Regions from separate parts of the Qipengyuania sp. 902 genome, predicted to be linked through region 2. Evidence: predicted binding sites of a transcription regulator. Region 2 holds the regulator's gene; the other holds the start of a gene.
What was found. Region 2 encodes LexA, which represses DNA repair genes until DNA is damaged. Its sites were predicted from a motif close to GTTCCNCNCTTGTTCT; they were not measured.
Positions count from the first base shown of each region.

Region 1: the regulator LexA is predicted to act here: its motif matches at 2,217-2,232, upstream of ACSH0F_RS13905 (S24 family peptidase).

Region 1 is NZ_JBNJLJ010000005.1:15,135-19,616, reverse strand. Features, by position in the region: gene ACSH0F_RS13910 (helicase-related protein) at 1-1,895, opposite strand, end outside; gene ACSH0F_RS13905 (S24 family peptidase) at 2,301-2,936, shown strand; gene mobF (MobF family relaxase) at 2,952-4,482, opposite strand, start outside.
Region 2 is NZ_JBNJLJ010000002.1:247,528-252,009, forward strand. Features, by position in the region: gene trpD (anthranilate phosphoribosyltransferase) at 1-729, shown strand, start outside; gene trpC (indole-3-glycerol phosphate synthase TrpC) at 726-1,511, shown strand; gene lexA (transcriptional repressor LexA) at 1,658-2,356, shown strand; gene ACSH0F_RS06315 (ComEC/Rec2 family competence protein) at 2,432-4,482, opposite strand, start outside.

The sequences.
Region 1 (4,482 bases), on a different contig from region 2:
TCGATGAGCTCGAAGGCTGTCCTCACCATGCATGCATCAAGCGGCTTGCGGACGAGATTGAGCCAGGGTGTTAATTCGTCTCGTGCGTTGGCCACTTCTCGATCGCGATGCTCATAAATCTTGTCCCAGGCCGATGTAGGGTCATCCGACAGAAGGCCGCCGTCACTGATTTCGATCTCCCATACGCGCGCTTCGTCACCGCCCTTTGGCTTCACGGCTTTGATTGAAATGGCCTGAGCGCGCTGAAGAAGCGTGAGCAACGCCATGTTCCAATTTCGATTATAGTCTGTCGATTCTGGCCGAAGGCCCTCTCTGATCGCGTTGAGGTCGACGCTCATGTGCCATTTGCCGCCCACCCAGCCTTGGTCCGTTGCTGAGGATCGCATCGCCGCCCATCGCTTCTCGGCCAACTCGCGCGTCAACCAGCCGCCAACGGCCATCCGTCGAGCCGTTGAAACATCATCTCCGCCTTCTCTAGAGCCAGTAAACAGCAAGGCGGCGAATGCTTGCCCACCATCGCGCGCGGCGCGACCAATTTCCTGATACCAGCGTGCCGCGCTCTCCGGCAGGCACGCATGAATGACGGAACGGACATCGGCCTTGTCGATGCCGATACCAAAAGCAGACGTTGCAACGATCAGATCGTAGTGATTGTTTGACCAATCCTCGATGATCCGCCGTCTATCTGCCGAACCCGTGTCACCCGTGAAGAGAGCCATCTTTTGGTAGCCTCGATTATCGGACAACCATTTGAAAATGCGTTCTGCGTCGACCACTTCGGTCGTGTAAATAATTGCAGGGCGAGGGGCACGATCGACCACGAACGACAGCGCTTCCTGCCTTTCCTCGTCTGAACTGCACTGGCTAACAACAATATCATGTTCGTAGCGCGGGACCCTGGCGTCGATCTCCAGCCAGTCGCCGGTTAGCGACCAATCGCGCCGCAGGATTGCCCGTGCTGAAGGTGGCATGGTCGCGGACAGCAGCACCGCACGTAACTCGGGGCTGGATCGACGAAGCTCCGCGAGCAATCCGGGAAGGCGTTGGAAGTCGGGACGAAAGCTTCTGCCCCAACTCTCAATTATATGCGCTTCATCGACAAATAAGTGGGTAAGGCGGCCGTTAAGTCCAAATGCGGCGGCTTCAGGCGAAGCGACCTCTACTAATCGACTGACAATATCTGAGCGGAGTGCAAGCTCTGGCCCCAGCAGCAAGATAGGGATTTCTCCGCGCCTGAATGCATCGACCACATCTCGGATACCTTCACTGCCGAGATCTCCGATCAACGCGCGGCTACCCTCCAAACCCGGGATTCCCCGCAAAGTTCGCTCATGGTCGAGCGCTAGCGCTATTGTCGGTGTCACAACGACTACGCACGAACCCACGTGCGATTCCCTTCCGTGAAGGGCTGCCAACTGAAACATCAAGCTTTTGCCAGCGCCTGTCGGGAGCGACACAAGCAATCCCGATCCAGCAGGGGCAGTAAAGAGAGCCCGGACCGCGGCCTTTTGGGAAAGCGATCGATAGCCGGGAAGACTGGTCAGACGACGCAGAATGCCATCGCCGACACCTTCCTCAAGATAGCGTCGACTCTGGGAATCGACGTGGATCTGAGGCCACCAGGACGGTCCGTTCTCGTCACGTATTCGGATCGCGCTTGGACCGATCCTAGCGAGACCAAATCGTGCAAGACCCTCATCGCTGAATCTAGAAAACTCGTGATCGTCAGATTCAAATCTTCCACCACTCAGCCATGCCAACGTCCGAAGCAATGCAAGCCGATCACACTCGCTGGTGCTCCGGTCCAAGGCCGCCAGAGTTCGCGTTCTCAATGCCGGGGCCCATGCCTGAGAGAGCCATGGATTGTAACGGGCAGGTTCTGATCCAGTGCTCATGGCTCTCACTTCTTCCAGAGCCAAACACAAAAATCAAAGCATCATCGCCACATCCTGTTGAACCAAAAGAGGATTGGCCCAATGATCGCGACAAAGGGCTAATCAGGCTGCTTCTTCAATCTTGGACCATGTGAAAGATAGCGCTCCACCTTCTCGATAGTCCTTCTACGCGGCCTGCGACCAGCTCGTAGGTCAAGCACGAAGCGCGGATCGCCAACCGCCCGACGACCGAACCGCGTCGCCGACATGTGCGATTCCTTCAAATGACGCTCAATGCGATCCAGCAATTTCATGGCCTTCCTCGACTCAGTCAGCACTTGTGTTCCTGTTTTGTTCTTAGTAGGAAGGTTCCATCGAGTCTAGGAGATTTCCTTCTCTCCTCAGACCGCCAGAAGGAACGACACGATGGAACACGTCAGAGAGGAGCTCGATCGCCTGATCCAGCAGCGACGGATCGGATATTCCTCGATCTCGCGGATGATCGGACGAAACTCGTCCTACATTCAGCAGTTCATCAAGCGCGGCTCGCCGCGAAAGCTGGATGACGATGACCGGCGCACGCTTGCCAGCTTCTTCGGGGTCGACGAGCAAGTGCTTGGCGGACCGCCCGCGCCAATGCGTGACGGGTTGATCGAGATTCCCGTGCTCAATGTCGATGCGTCGGCGGGCTTCGGAGCGATTGCCGAAAGCGAGACCGCCCATACCCGCTTCGGTTTCGACGAACGCTGGCTTGGCCGGTTGACCCGGGCAAAGAGTGCCAGCCTTTCGATCATCCACGTCCTGGGCGACTCCATGGAGCCGACACTCAGCGATGGCGACGAAGTGCTCGTCGATGCGTCGGACCAGGGCTCGCGGCTACGCGACGGTATTTACGTCCTGCGCGCCGACGATGCGCTGGTGGTCAAGCGCGTGACGCTCAAGCCCGGTGGCCGCAAGATCACCATCAGCAGCGATAATTCGGCCTATCCCAGCTGGGACGATGTCGACCGGTCCGAGATCCAGGTGGTCGGCCGTGTCATCTGGTTTGGGCGGGCGGTATAGAGAGCTCTCGTCGGCTCAGATCCCGATTTCGAAAGGTTTTACCCTTTCCTTTGTCAGTTCTGGCTTGTCACTTGTGGGCGAAGCGCTGCCGACATCCTTGTCTTGCGAAACGCCCTTGGCAGCTGCCGCCTTGAGCCTTTGCGTTACTTCGAGGGCCGACGTTTTCTCGCCGCTGTTGGACTTTATGGCCCGGCCGAGTTTCTCGGCATTGTCTGCAATCAGCGTAAGCCCGTCGCGAAGCCGGGTGACCGTGACCAGGAAGGTCTGCCGATTGGCGAGATTGCGCTCGCGGCTGTCCATCACCGCGATCCCGCGATCCGAGGTCAGTCCCTGCGCCATATGCGCATTGAGCGCATAGGCGAGGTCCATGCGTTTGAGCATGGGGTCGCCGCGGCTCAGGCGGAGCTCCTTGCCCGCTGATGTCTCCACTAAGACGCCCTTTGTGTCGATGGCCACGATCCTGGCCTGGTCGGCGTTGAACAGCCCGCGCTTGTGGTCGTTGTCGGTCCAACGGATCTTGTCTCCCTCGATGATGGACAGCGATTTGCGTTCGAAGAGCGACAGCCGGCTATCGTCTGCGCCCGGCCGCAATCGCGCGGGATTGAACTTCCTAAGACGCCCCTTCCTGTCCTCAAGCACGAGCTGCTTGCGGGCATGGTCGATGGTCTTGACGGTGTAGTCGCCTTTGGAGAGTTTCTGGGTGCTGTCGCGCGAGCGGAAGTTGAGAACCATGCCCGGTTGGTATGTGCGAAGGTATCGCAACTCCTCGTGCGTCACATTCACCCGAGAATGAACGGTCAGCCGGCCCGATCGTGGGCCGAGCTCCCCGTTGGCATTGAGTCCGCGCTGGACAGCCTCGTTAACCGCAGACCGTAAGGCCCGTCCCGACGCGTAGATCGACGTCCGATCCCGATCCGCCGGGCTGAGCGAAAGCCACTTTTCGGCAGCAACAATCGCACTGTCCCCGCGAGCCTCGATGGTTGAAGGCGCAAGAGCCTGGAGCGCATCGTCGATGCGTCCCTCCTGCGCGGCGGCCTGGGCTCGCCGCAGGACGGGATCGCGGCCGCGCAAATTCACATCCATGGTGGCGCGCTCGATCCCGGCCTGTTGGACGAGGTCGAAGGGCTTACCGGCGTCGACGGCGCCTAGCTGTCGCTTGTCGCCGACGAGAACCAGACGATGGACTTCGGCTAGGTTCGCCAGCCGTACCAGCTTGGCCTTGTCCTCGTTCGACACCATCGACGCCTCGTCTAGAACCAGGACATGGTCTGCGAGCACGCTCCGAGCCTCGCCAAGCAGGGAGGCATTTCCCGGCTCGTGTAGAAGCCTGCCCCATTGGGCGAGAAAGCGGGCGATGGTCATCGAACGGATGCCGGTGTCGCGCTCGAGCATCTGGACGAGCGTATTCTGCACCGCGAGTCCCAGCACCTGCTTGCCTTCCTCGCGGAGCAATTGGGCGACCGGCTTCATCACGCTGCTCTTGCCCGCCCCGGCAATGCCCTGGATCGCTACAATCCTGTCCCGCGACGAAAGGACAAGGGCAGCC
Region 2 (4,482 bases):
GCAGTGAGCCTCTTGGTCGCGGCGTGCGGCGTCCCTGTGGCCAAGCACGGCAATCGGGCGGCGAGCAGCAAGTCGGGCGCGGCAGACACGCTCGAAGCGCTCGGGCTGGACATGGAAGCGGCAGGAAGAACCGCCGAGAAGTCGCTGGCCGAACTAGGAATTTGCTTCCTCTTCGCAAAGAACCATCATCCAGCAATGGGGCGGATGCAGCCGATCCGCCAACAGCTCGGCGTTCGCACGATATTCAACCTGATGGGGCCGCTGTCCAACCCGGCAGGCGTGAAACGCCAGCTGATCGGGATTGCGCGCCCGGCCTATGTGCCGATCTACGCAGCGGCAAAAGCCAAGCTCGGCACCGAGCGTACCTTTATCGCTTCTGGCGACGAGGGGCTGGACGAGCTTAGCCTTGCGGGTGGAAACGAGCTGGCCGATGTGACCGGCAACGATTTCGAGATGCGGCGGGTAAATCCCGTACAGGCGAACCTGCCCCACGCACCGGTCGAGGCGATCCGCGGAGGCGATCCGTCGCACAATGCGAAGGCACTGGAAGCGCTCTTGCTCGGGGCGCCCGGACCCTATCGCGACGCCGTGCTGTTCAACGCCGCCGCGACGCTGATCGTGGCAGGCAAAACCGAGGACTGGACGGTTGGTGCCGAAATGGCTGGCGACGCAATCGATAGCGGCGCTGCCCGGCAACTGCTGGCGGACTGGATCGCGATCGCGCAATGAACAAGCTGGTCGAGATCTGCGAAACCAAGCGTGGCGAGGTGGCCGAGCGTATGCAGAAGCATTCGCTCGATTCGCTCGATGTGCGAGCCACGGGCCAAACGCCGCCGCGTGGCTTTCGCTCCGCACTGGAATGCGCGCAGCAAAATGGCTTCGGCCTGATCGCCGAAATCAAGAAAGCTTCACCATCCAAGGGTCTGATCCGAGAGGATTTTCGCCCCGAGCAGCACGCTCGTGACTACGCCAGGGGCGGTGCGGCCTGTCTCTCCGTCCTGACCGATGCCCCGTACTTCCAAGGCCACGAAGACTATCTGGTCGAAGCGCGCGAGGCTTGCGATCTGCCGGTCCTGCGCAAGGACTTCATGGTCGACCCCTGGCAGGTCGCTGAAGCCCGCGCGCTCGGCGCTGATGCGATACTCATCATCGTTGCCGCGCTGGACGACGGCGTGATGGGCGAGATCGAAGCGGCCGCGATTGAGCGCGGGATGGACGTGTTAGTCGAAGTCCATGACGAACACGAGCTGGAACGCGCGCAAGCGCTTCAATCGCGGCTCATCGGTGTCAACAATCGGGATCTGCGGACCTTTACCACCGAACTAGCGACCACCGAGCGGCTCGCAGCCCTCGCCCCTGAGCACGCCCTTATTGTCGGAGAGAGCGGCATTGCGACGCATGCCGATTGCCAGCGCCTCGCGCGCGGCGGCGTCCGTAGCTTCCTCGTCGGCGAAAGTCTGATGCGGCAGGCCGATGTCGTCGCTGCGACGCGTACCCTGCTCCAAGGCTGACTCAGCTCCGGCACGTATCGCGAACGCCTGTTCTCCACAAGAAAGGTCCGAAACGGCTGAATTGCTTGACTTGCTGATATCCGTTGCCTAATTGTTCCACATTCGTTCACAGGGTTGTGAACAGGCGGCACGGGAGTTGCGCAGATATGCTGACAGCCAAGCAGCACGAATTGATCCGCTTCATCCAGCAACGGCTGGAGGAGACCGGCATTTCACCCAGTTTCGAAGAAATGAAGGAAGCGCTCGACCTCAAGAGCAAATCCGGCGTGCATCGCCTGATTTCCGCTCTCGAAGAACGTGGTTTCATCCGTCGCCTGCCCAACCGGGCGCGCGCGCTCGAGGTCGTCAAACTGCCCGAAGATGCGGTGACAGGCTCCGGCCAGGCCAAGCCTGCGAACGATACCGGCGCGACCACGGCGGCTACGGTAACGGCGAAACCCGTCGCCCCGGAACCGGCGAACGACATCATCGACGTGCCGCTCCATGGCCGAATCGCGGCTGGCGCGCCGATCGAAGCGATCGAGGGCCAGGCGAGCATGCCTGTTCCTGCCGCGCTGCTTGGGCCCGGCGAGCATTACGCGCTCGAAGTGTCGGGCGACTCGATGGTCGAGGCAGGAATCTTCGATGGCGACTTCGCACTCGTGCGACGGTCCGATACCGCTCGCGACGGGGAGATCGTCGTGGCGCTTGTCGATGACGAAGAAGCTACGCTGAAATATCTGCGCCGCGATGGCGGGCGAATCCGCCTCGATCCTGCGAATGGGGCCTACGAACCGCAGGTTTATGAATCCCATCGAGTGAAGGTTCAAGGCAAGCTTGCCGGTTTGCTACGGCGCTACCATTGACGCTCGACGAGATAGGTTTGGTTTGGGAGAGGGGCGCGGCGTCGGCTGCGCCCCCTCTTCTTTCAGAGGTTGTTTTTATTGGGAGCCCGCGTTCCGCCGGACGAGAGGGCGGAACCAACCGTGCTCGCCCTGCCCTTCGGCGACGGTATCGATACGCTCTTCGGCAAGGTAAATGGCGGTACCCCCTTCCCGCTCGAGAAACCGGCGATCGGCCTTGAGCCAACGTGGCTTGCATGAGAGCGGCAGGAAGCGATCAGCGATGACGATGTCGGACCTGTCGCAGGCGGCGGCAAGCGCTCGCTCCTCGATAAGTTCGCGGCTTCGCGCAATCAGCACGTCCCATTCTCGACCATCCCTATCGATACGTAAGCTACAAAAATCCCGGCTGCACCGAGCGCCCGACCATTCGGCTAAAGGTACGGGCTCCCCGTCGAGCGCTGCGATTTCGCGCAGGTTTTGCTGGGCGTAGCTGCCCTCGCTGTCCCGCAAAACAAGCAGCCGACCGTCAGCGCTCGCTATACCAACATCACGCCCGTCACGCGTTATCACGATGTCCGGGGCGGGTGTCGCCCACATCCATAAGGAAGCGACGGCGACGGGAATCACGCCCCAAAGCCGTTTTCTTCCATGCCACAAGGCTAACCAGAGCGCGCCAAGGACAAATATCGCCATCGCCGCCATCGGCATCTTGGGCGCGAGCTTCACGGCACCCGGCTGAGCCGAAACGAGGTGCGCGATCCACAGCAGCACATCGAGCGATTTGCCGACCAGCCACCAAGCCGGCGCCCCCAGCCCGACTACGTCCATCGCCAGCGCCAGTGCCACCAGCGGCATGGAGACGAAGGTCACCAGCGGGATCGCGAACAGATTTGCGACCGCCCCGTAAATCCCCGCCCGGTGGAAATGGAAGAGGACGATCGGCATAAGTGCGAGCTCGATGACAAAGCCGGTCAGGAACAGCATCAACGCCCGGCGGCCGAAACGGCGCAGGCCGCTTTCTTCTCGTGGCGCAAGGAATTCGCGAAACGGCTTCGCATTATGCAGCGCGACGATGGCTAGCACGGCGGCAAAGCTCATCTGGAAGCTCGGCCCGACCAACGACTCCGGCCACAGGAATAGCACCGAAATTGCCGCCACTGCGACTAGGCGCAAAGAGAGCGGCTCGCGCCCAAGCGCCAGAGCCGTCAGGACCAGAAGTGCGCCGATGCAACTACGCACCGTCGGCACCTGAGCCCCGGTCAAAAGCGTGTAGCCGATCCCGGCAAGCGCAGCGATTGCCGCGGCGACAATCGGCAAACGGACCCGCAGCGCAAGCCATTGCCACAGGGCCAGCAACTTGAGCGCAATCAGATAGGTCGCGGCGATGATCGCGCTCACGTGGAGACCGCTGATCGACAGCAAATGCGTGAGACCAGAATCGCGCATGGCCACCTCGTCCGCTTCGGAAATCGCCCCGCGATCGCCGCTGGCGAGAGTCGCCGCGATCGCGCCGGGAGCGCCGTCGAGACGGTCGCGAACATGCGCCGAGAGGTGCCGCTGAACCTGCGCAATCCAGCCTTCGCCGCCGCCCCCGCCGGCCTCTTCTACAATTTCGATATCCCCCACAACGCTGCCGGTGGCTGCATAGCCATCGAACCAGGCCCGTCGCGCGAAGTCGTAGGCACCCGGTACGATTGGCGGCGAAGGCGGCATGAGGCGCGCGGACAGCCCGACGCGTACGCCCTCCCGCAGCCCGCTATCCGCTTGATCCAGCGGCACATTGACGCGATAGGCCTTGGCGATTCCGTCCCCGGCATCGCGAGCCGCCAGTACGAGGCGGATGCGGTCACGTGCGGGTTGGTCCTCGCGCTCGAGAATGCGGGCGTCGAGCCGCTCGAATGCCGGTCGTTCGATCGGTTCTGCCCCGATCAATTCCGATCTTGCCCAGACCAGCCCGATCCCTGCCGCGAGGACGAGCGACGTGGCGACAGTCGCGGCGAGGAGGTAGGCGCGCTCGTCACGATCGCGCCACGCGGCGAGTGCTGCGAGGGCGACCAGCACCAGTCCAGCGATCGCCGCAGACCATTGCCATGGCGTATCGAGCAGAAACCACAGGCCGATCCCGCCGCCGAAGGCAACTGCCAGCC